2 regions of the Serratia sp. OS31 genome follow, and region 1 is predicted to be linked to the other one. Evidence: predicted binding sites of a transcription regulator. Region 1 holds the regulator's gene; the other holds the start of a gene.
The links. Region 1 encodes Fur, which represses iron uptake genes when iron is present. Its sites were predicted from a motif close to ATAATAATGAGAACNACTATCAA; they were not measured.
Positions count from the first base shown of each region.

Region 1 (3,683 bases):
GCGGCATCTTCCTGGATGTGGCGCGTAACTTCCACCAGAAAGATGCGGTGTTGCGCCTGCTGGACCAAATGGCGGCGTACAAACTCAATAAATTCCATTTCCATCTGAGTGATGACGAAGGCTGGCGTATTGCCATTCCGGGCTTGCCGGAGCTGACCGAGGTCGGGGGGCAGCGTTGCCACGATCTGAGTGAAACCACCTGCCTGTTGCCGCAGTATGGCCAGGGTCCCGAGGTTTACGGCGGCTTCTTCTCTCGCCAGGATTACATCGACATCATCAAATACGCCAAGGCGCGCCAGATTGAAGTGATCCCGGAAATCGATATGCCGGCGCATGCCCGTGCGGCGGTGGTCTCAATGGAAGCTCGCTATAAGAAACTGCATGCCGCCGGTAAAGAACAAGAAGCCAACGAGTTCCGATTGGTGGATCCAACCGATACCTCTAACACCACCTCGGTGCAGTACTTTAACCGCCAAAGCTACCTCAATCCTTGCCTGGATTCGTCCAAGCGCTTTGTCGACAAGGTGATCGGCGAGATTGCCCAGATGCATAAAGAGGCCGGACAACCGTTGAGCACCTGGCACTTTGGCGGGGATGAGGCGAAAAATATCAGGTTGGGCGCCGGTTATACCGATGTGAACAAGCCGGAAGCCGGCAAAGGCATCATTGATCAGAGCAAAGAAGACAAGCCATGGGCGAAATCTCAGGTCTGCCAGGCGATGATCAAAGAGGGCAAGGTCGCCGATATGGAGCATCTGCCAAGCTACTTCGGGGTGGAAGTCAGCCAATTGGTAAAAGCGCACGGCATCGACAGAATGCAAGCCTGGCAGGATGGCCTGAAAGATGCGAAAAACGCCAAGGCCTTTGCTACCCAACGTGTCGGGGTTAACTTCTGGGATACGCTGTATTGGGGCGGGTTCGACAGTGCCAACGACTGGTCCAACAAGGGATACGAGCTGATCCTCTCAAACCCGGATTATGTCTACATGGACTTCCCGTATGAGGTGAACCCGGACGAGCGCGGTTACTACTGGGGAACGCGTTTCAGCGACGAGCAGAAAATGTTCAGCTTTGCGCCAAACAACTTGCCGCAAAACGCCGAAACCTCGGTTGATCGCGACGGTAATCACTTTACCGCCAAGAGCGACAAACCCTGGCCGGGGGCTTACGGTATTTCCGCGCAGATGTGGAGCGAAACCCAGCGTACCGACGAACAAATGGAGTACATGATCTTCCCTCGTTCGTTGTCGGTGGCCGAGCGCGCATGGCACCGGGCAGATTGGGAGCAGGATTACCGGGCGGGCCGGGAGTATAAAGGCGGCGAAACCCACTTCATCGATACCAGGAAACTGGACCGGGATTGGCTGCGCTTCGCCAACCTGCTCGGTCAGCGTGAGCTGGCAAAACTGGACAAAGGTGGCGTGAGCTACCGGTTGCCGGTGCCAGGCGCCCGAGTGGTGGGGGGCAAGCTGGAAGCCAATATTTCGCTGCCGGGTCTGGGCATCGAGTATTCCACCGACGGTGGCAAGCAATGGCAACGTTATGATGCTAAGGCCAAGCCTGAGGTTAGCGGTGAAGTGCAAATCCGCGCGGTGAGCCCGGATGGCAAGCGTTACAGCCGCGCCGAGAAAGTGTAAATCTGAGACCTGGCCCGCTGTTCGCAGGCGGGCCGTTATCTAACAACCGTAGCCGCGACCGGCGTGCTGCTGCGTGGTGTGTTCAGACCCGGTCTGGAGGTTATTTTTCGATAGCCTATTGTTGCTTGAATATAAGCTGTAACGAGTTTACTTATCCGCGTGTCGGCGGGTGAGTTGACGCTGAAGGTGTCCAGGTGGGGAACGAGAGAAGTGCTGTAGAGAAGTGCCGCTGCAATTGTTGTATTTAACGCTGTGAACTTTCCCCGGCCTGTCCGGGGATTTTTTATCCTATTATCGCAGGCACAAAAAAACCGCCGTTAAGGCGGTTCTCAATGCCGGTTAGGACATTATTTTTTGTCGTGCAGGGTGTCGTCTTCGCGGCAGTCACCGGTTTCACAATGGCCGTACAGGTACAGGCTGTGGTTGGTGAGCTTGATGCCGTGCTGTTTGGCGATATCACGCTGACGCACTTCGATAGACTCATCGCTAAATTCGATCACTTTGCCGCAGTCCAGGCAAATCAGGTGATCGTGGTGATGCTGCTGGGTCAGCTCGAACACGGACTTGCCGCCTTCGAAGTTGTGACGGGTCACAATGCCGGCATCATCAAATTGGTTCAGTACGCGGTAAACTGTAGCCAGGCCAATTTCTTCGCCCATATCTATCAGTTTTTTGTACAGATCTTCCGCACTGACGTGATGGCATTCCGGATTTTGCAGTACTTCCAGGATTTTGAGTCGCGGAAGCGTGACTTTTAGGCCGGCCTTCTTCAATGCGGTGTTGTTGTCAGTCATGCGGATTCAGTCCTGTTACTATGCTAATCAAGTTGAGGCGTTCTCGCCTGTGGCATCGGTCGGCACAAAGAGTTAATTGCGTCTCATTATAGAACCGGTTGCTCTAAATGGAAACCGCCGGTTGTTAACAAAGCTATAATTGCACAATTGCATGTTATACATGCAACGTCTTGATGAATGGGATAAACCGAAAACTCAGTCTACCTTGACGGTGTGGGAAGTTACAAATCTGTAGCTTCTATTGCAGTAATCAGTACTGCCAATGATGGCCCTGCCGGCACACTATGCACTTTGCAGGGCTTTTGTTCAACCTTTGGCGTTACCCGACGATTTCGGCCAGGCTCAGCTCTTCGACGATTTGTTTTACCCAGCCTTCGACACGTTCGTTGGTCAGCTCAGGTTGGCGATCTTCGTCAATGGCCAGGCCGATGAAATGACTGTCGTTGGCCAAGCCTTTGGAGGCTTCAAAGTGGTAACCTTTGGTCGGCCAGTGGCCTACGATAGCGGCGCCACGTGGTTCGATGATGTCGCGAATGGTACCCATCGCATCACAGAAATACTCTGCGTAGTCTTCCTGATCGCCACAGCCGAACAGCGCAACCAGCTTGCCGTTGAAGTCAATTTCTTCCAGCGTTGGGAAGAAGTCATCCCAATCGCACTGGGCTTCACCGTAGTACCAGGTCGGGATACCGAGCAGCAGGATATCGAAAGCTTCCAGATCTTCTTTGCTGCTTTTGGCGATGTCATGAATTTCAGACACCTCTTTGCCAAACTGCTGCTGAAGAATTTTCTGGATCATCTTGGCAATGTTTTCGGTATTGCCAGTGTCGCTGCCAAAGAAAATGCCTACATTAGCCATATCGCGTATAACCTTTAAATTCAATAAATTGCATTCACGATGTTAGCGTTGACTACGATAACACCGATTAAAATGATGCCATGGCAAGAGGTTATCTCTTACCGGTAAGTGCGTATCATGCCAGAAATTTACCCCGGGTATTTATCACTTTAATGCGATGCCGGGTGGAATAAAGCGGTGTTGATCGGGCGTCATCCTTAACGCCGCGCCGCATGTGCGGCTGCAATGATCAATGTTCTGGCTGCTCGTCCGCCAGTTGTGCCAGCAGCATTTGCTCAATAAGCTCGCTGCGGCTGATATTACGCTGTTCCGCCAGTTTGTTCAGGGCGTCCACCGCATCCGCGTTGATCTTCAGTTCCACACGCCGTAAGCCACGGACTTTATCGCGTCGAA
Region 1 covers NZ_JACJFQ010000014.1:73,737-77,419, forward strand. The annotation lists gene H5P17_RS13680 (family 20 glycosylhydrolase) at 1-1,637, shown strand, start outside; gene fur (ferric iron uptake transcriptional regulator) at 1,985-2,431, opposite strand; gene fldA (flavodoxin FldA) at 2,751-3,290, opposite strand; gene ybfE (LexA regulated protein) at 3,520-3,683, opposite strand, start outside.

Region 2 (3,683 bases), on a different contig from region 1:
GTGGGCGAGATGACTCAAGGGTATTTCGCTAACATTCCGTTAATTAAAAATCAACACAATGGATAAGGTTTTTTGTTTTTTGTGAAGTCAGGCGACGATGGCTGATTTTTGTCCGTCATGGCGATTTTTTAGCGTGAAACGCGCTGATTTGGCGGCTTTTTCAGCGCTTGATCGACTAATTCAATTTAGCCGTTGACAGTTTTTCAGGGGTTTCATATCATGCGCCCCGTTCACAGGATTTCGTGATTGTGGATTGGGGCTATAGCTCAGCTGGGAGAGCGCTTGCATGGCATGCAAGAGGTCGACGGTTCGATCCCGTCTAGCTCCACCAACCTTTATCTCAGAAGGGTTGGGGAACACCGTAACGCCGGTTAAAGCGTACCACTTTTGTGGGGCTATAGCTCAGCTGGGAGAGCGCTTGCATGGCATGCAAGAGGTCGACGGTTCGATCCCGTCTAGCTCCACCACCATTTAAAAAGCCGACCTCAGGGTCGGCTTTTTGCGTTCTGTCTTCTCCCATATTGAATCACCGTAACGCCCCCTGTTTTGCCAGCAGTTACAGAAGGATCGCAGGCAATAAAAAAGGTCGCCGAAGCGACCTTTGCATGACTGGTTTTTAAGCTTAGCCCAGAACCAGGCCTGCGATCGACGCAGACAGGATGCTGACCAGCGTAGAACCGTAAACCAGCTTCAGACCAAAGCGGGAAACCACGTTGCCCTGGTGCTCGTTCAGCCCTTTAATCGCACCGGCTACGATGCCGATGGAAGAGAAGTTGGCGAAGGAAACCAGGAACACCGACAGGATACCCAGGCTGCGTGGAGAGAGTTCAGCAGAAACCTTCTGCAGCTCCATCATCGCCACGAATTCGTTGGAAACCAGCTTGGTCGCCATGATGCTGCCAACCTGCAACGCTTCGTGCTTAGGAATACCCATAATCCAGGCGAATGGATAGAAGAAGTAGCCCAGGATTTCCTGGAAGCTCAGGCCGAAGATGGCGCTGAACAGGCCGTTAAGCGCGGCGATCAGAGCAATAAAGCCGATCAGCATCGCAGCAACGATAATCGCGACTTTGAAACCCGCCAGGATATATTCGCCCAGCATTTCGAAGAAGCTCTGGCCTTCGTGCAGGTTGCCCAGATGCAGCTCTTCTTCTTTACTGGTGTCATACGGGTTGACCAGTGACAGCACGATAAAGGTGCTGAACATGTTCAGTACCAGCGCCGCTACCACAAACTTGGCGTCCAGCATGGTCATGTAAGCGCCGACGATGGACATGGAAACCGTGGACATCGCGGTTGCCGCCATGGTGTACATGCGCTTTTCGGACATCTTGCCCAGAATATCTTTATAGGCGATGAAGTTTTCAGACTGGCCCAGGATCAGCGAGCTGACGGCGTTGAAGGACTCCAGCTTGCCCATACCGTTTACTTTTGACAGCACGGTACCAATAATGCGGATGATAAACGGCAGTACTTTAATGTATTGCAGAATACCGATCAGCGCAGAGATAAAGACGATTGGGCACAGTACCTTCAGGAAGAAGAAGGCCAGACCTTTGTCGCCCATACCGCCGAATACAAAATCAGTCCCTTGCCCAGCAAACCCGAGCAGCTTGTCAAACAGCGCGGCAAATCCTTTTACAAAGCCTAAACCCGCTTCCGAATGCAGGAAAAAATAGGCCAGCAGTACTTCAATAACCAACAGTTGAATAACATAGCGAATGCGGATGCTTTTACGATCGCGACACACTAAAAGTGCCAGGATCGCGACGACCACTAACGCCAACGCAAAGTGCGCAATATGGGACATGTTTGCTCCAAACTTGAGGCAGGCTGAATTTCGGATGTCATTTTATGTAACGCCACGTTTAAAAACGAGAGCTCTATTGCAAATATGGAAAATCATAGGGGGAAACATCTTAAACTTGTACGCTAAAGCATAAAAAATCAAGAGGTTAATCAATCCATATGAAATTCATATTCTTGCGCTAAATGGATTACCCAAAGGATTTTTTCCTGGAGAGAACGCCGTTCAGTACGGTAAATGTTCACTTACCCGTCAAACCTTTCGTTAAACCCGTCGTAATTGCCTATCGCAGAGATAAGCATTATCGCTCTAAATGCGCTTGATAATTATTATCATTTACATAAGATAACCACAGGCTTAATAGAAGTAAGGGTTCAGAACATGCTGAACAGTGATGTGGTTGAGACCACCCGTCGCCCCGCGAGGAAGATCAAACTTTCCTTGATGGGCCCCGCATTCATAGCGGCTATCGGCTATATCGATCCCGGTAATTTTGCTACCAACATCCAGGCCGGCGCTTCTTTTGGTTACACCCTGTTGTGGGTGGTGGTGTGGGCCAACGTCATGGCGATGTTGATCCAGCTGTTGTCCGCAAAACTCGGTATTGCCACCGGTAAAAACCTGGCAGAGCACATTCGCGATCGTTTCCCGCGCCCGGCAGTTTGGGCCTATTGGGTTCAGGCTGAAATTATCGCCATGGCCACAGATTTGGCCGAATTTATCGGCGCTGCGATAGGTTTTAAACTGCTGCTGGGCGTCACGCTGCTGGAAGGGGCTATCCTGACCGGTATTGCGACCTTCCTGATCCTGATGCTGCAAAAACGTGGGCAGAAACCGCTGGAAATGGTGATCGGCGGTTTGCTGCTGTTTGTTGCCGCGGCTTATATGGTGGAACTGGTATTTTCGCAACCGCAGTTGGAGCCTTTTTTGAAAGGCATGGCAATACCGGATCTGCCGAACGGCGACGCGGTATTTTTGGCTGCCGGGGTGCTGGGCGCGACCATCATGCCGCACGTGATTTATCTGCATTCGTCATTAACCCAGACCGGCGGTGAGCATTCCAAAGCCGATCGCTACGCGGCCACCAAGTTTGACGTCGCCATTGCCATGACCATTGCCGGCTTTGTTAACCTGGCGATGATGGCTACCGCCGCTGCGGCCTTCCATTTTAACGGCCATAGCGGCATTGCCGATCTCGATCAGGCTTATCTGACGCTGCAGCCGCTATTGGGCCAGGCGGCAGCGACCATCTTCGGACTGAGCCTGGTCGCTGCCGGATTATCTTCCACCGTGGTCGGGACGCTAGCAGGGCAGGTCGTGATGCAGGGATTTGTGCACTTTTATATCCCGCTGTGGGTGCGTCGGGTGGTCACTATGCTGCCGTCGTTTATCGTCATTATGATGGGAATGGACGCTACGCGCATTCTGGTGCTGAGCCAGGTGTTGTTGAGTTTTGGTATAGCGCTGGCGCTGGTGCCGCTGCTGTCGTTCACCGGCAACCGCGAACTGATGGGGGAGATGGTCAATAGCCGCAGCATACAGGCGATAGGGAAAGTTATCGTGCTGGTGGTGGTTGGCTTGAACGGTTACCTGTTGGTCAGCAGCCTTTTCTGATCGGATGCCCAACGAAAGGCCGACATTGAGTCTAGTGCGGTTCAGTAAAGTTCGATATCAGCGGAAACCCGGGTCGCCCCGGGTATCTCGATCTGTTAAATGATGGGGATCAGGCGGGCTGACGGCCTTTGGCCGTCAATCATCGTGGTCATGGTGGCGATGATCGCGATCGTCATGACGTCGGCCTTTCCCGTGATGCTTCTCATGGTGCTTATAATAGTGCTTATCGTATTTACGATAGCGCCCTTCATGATAGTAATAA
Region 2 covers NZ_JACJFQ010000023.1:76,106-79,788, forward strand. The annotation lists tRNA gene H5P17_RS18430 (tRNA-Ala) at 256-331, shown strand; tRNA gene H5P17_RS18435 (tRNA-Ala) at 392-467, shown strand; gene H5P17_RS18440 (NupC/NupG family nucleoside CNT transporter) at 623-1,810, opposite strand; gene H5P17_RS18445 (Nramp family divalent metal transporter) at 2,189-3,421, shown strand; gene H5P17_RS18450 (DUF2502 domain-containing protein) at 3,557-3,683, opposite strand, start outside.
Region 2: H5P17_RS18445 (Nramp family divalent metal transporter) is a predicted target of Fur. The motif match lies at 2,127-2,149, and genes of this name have one in related genera.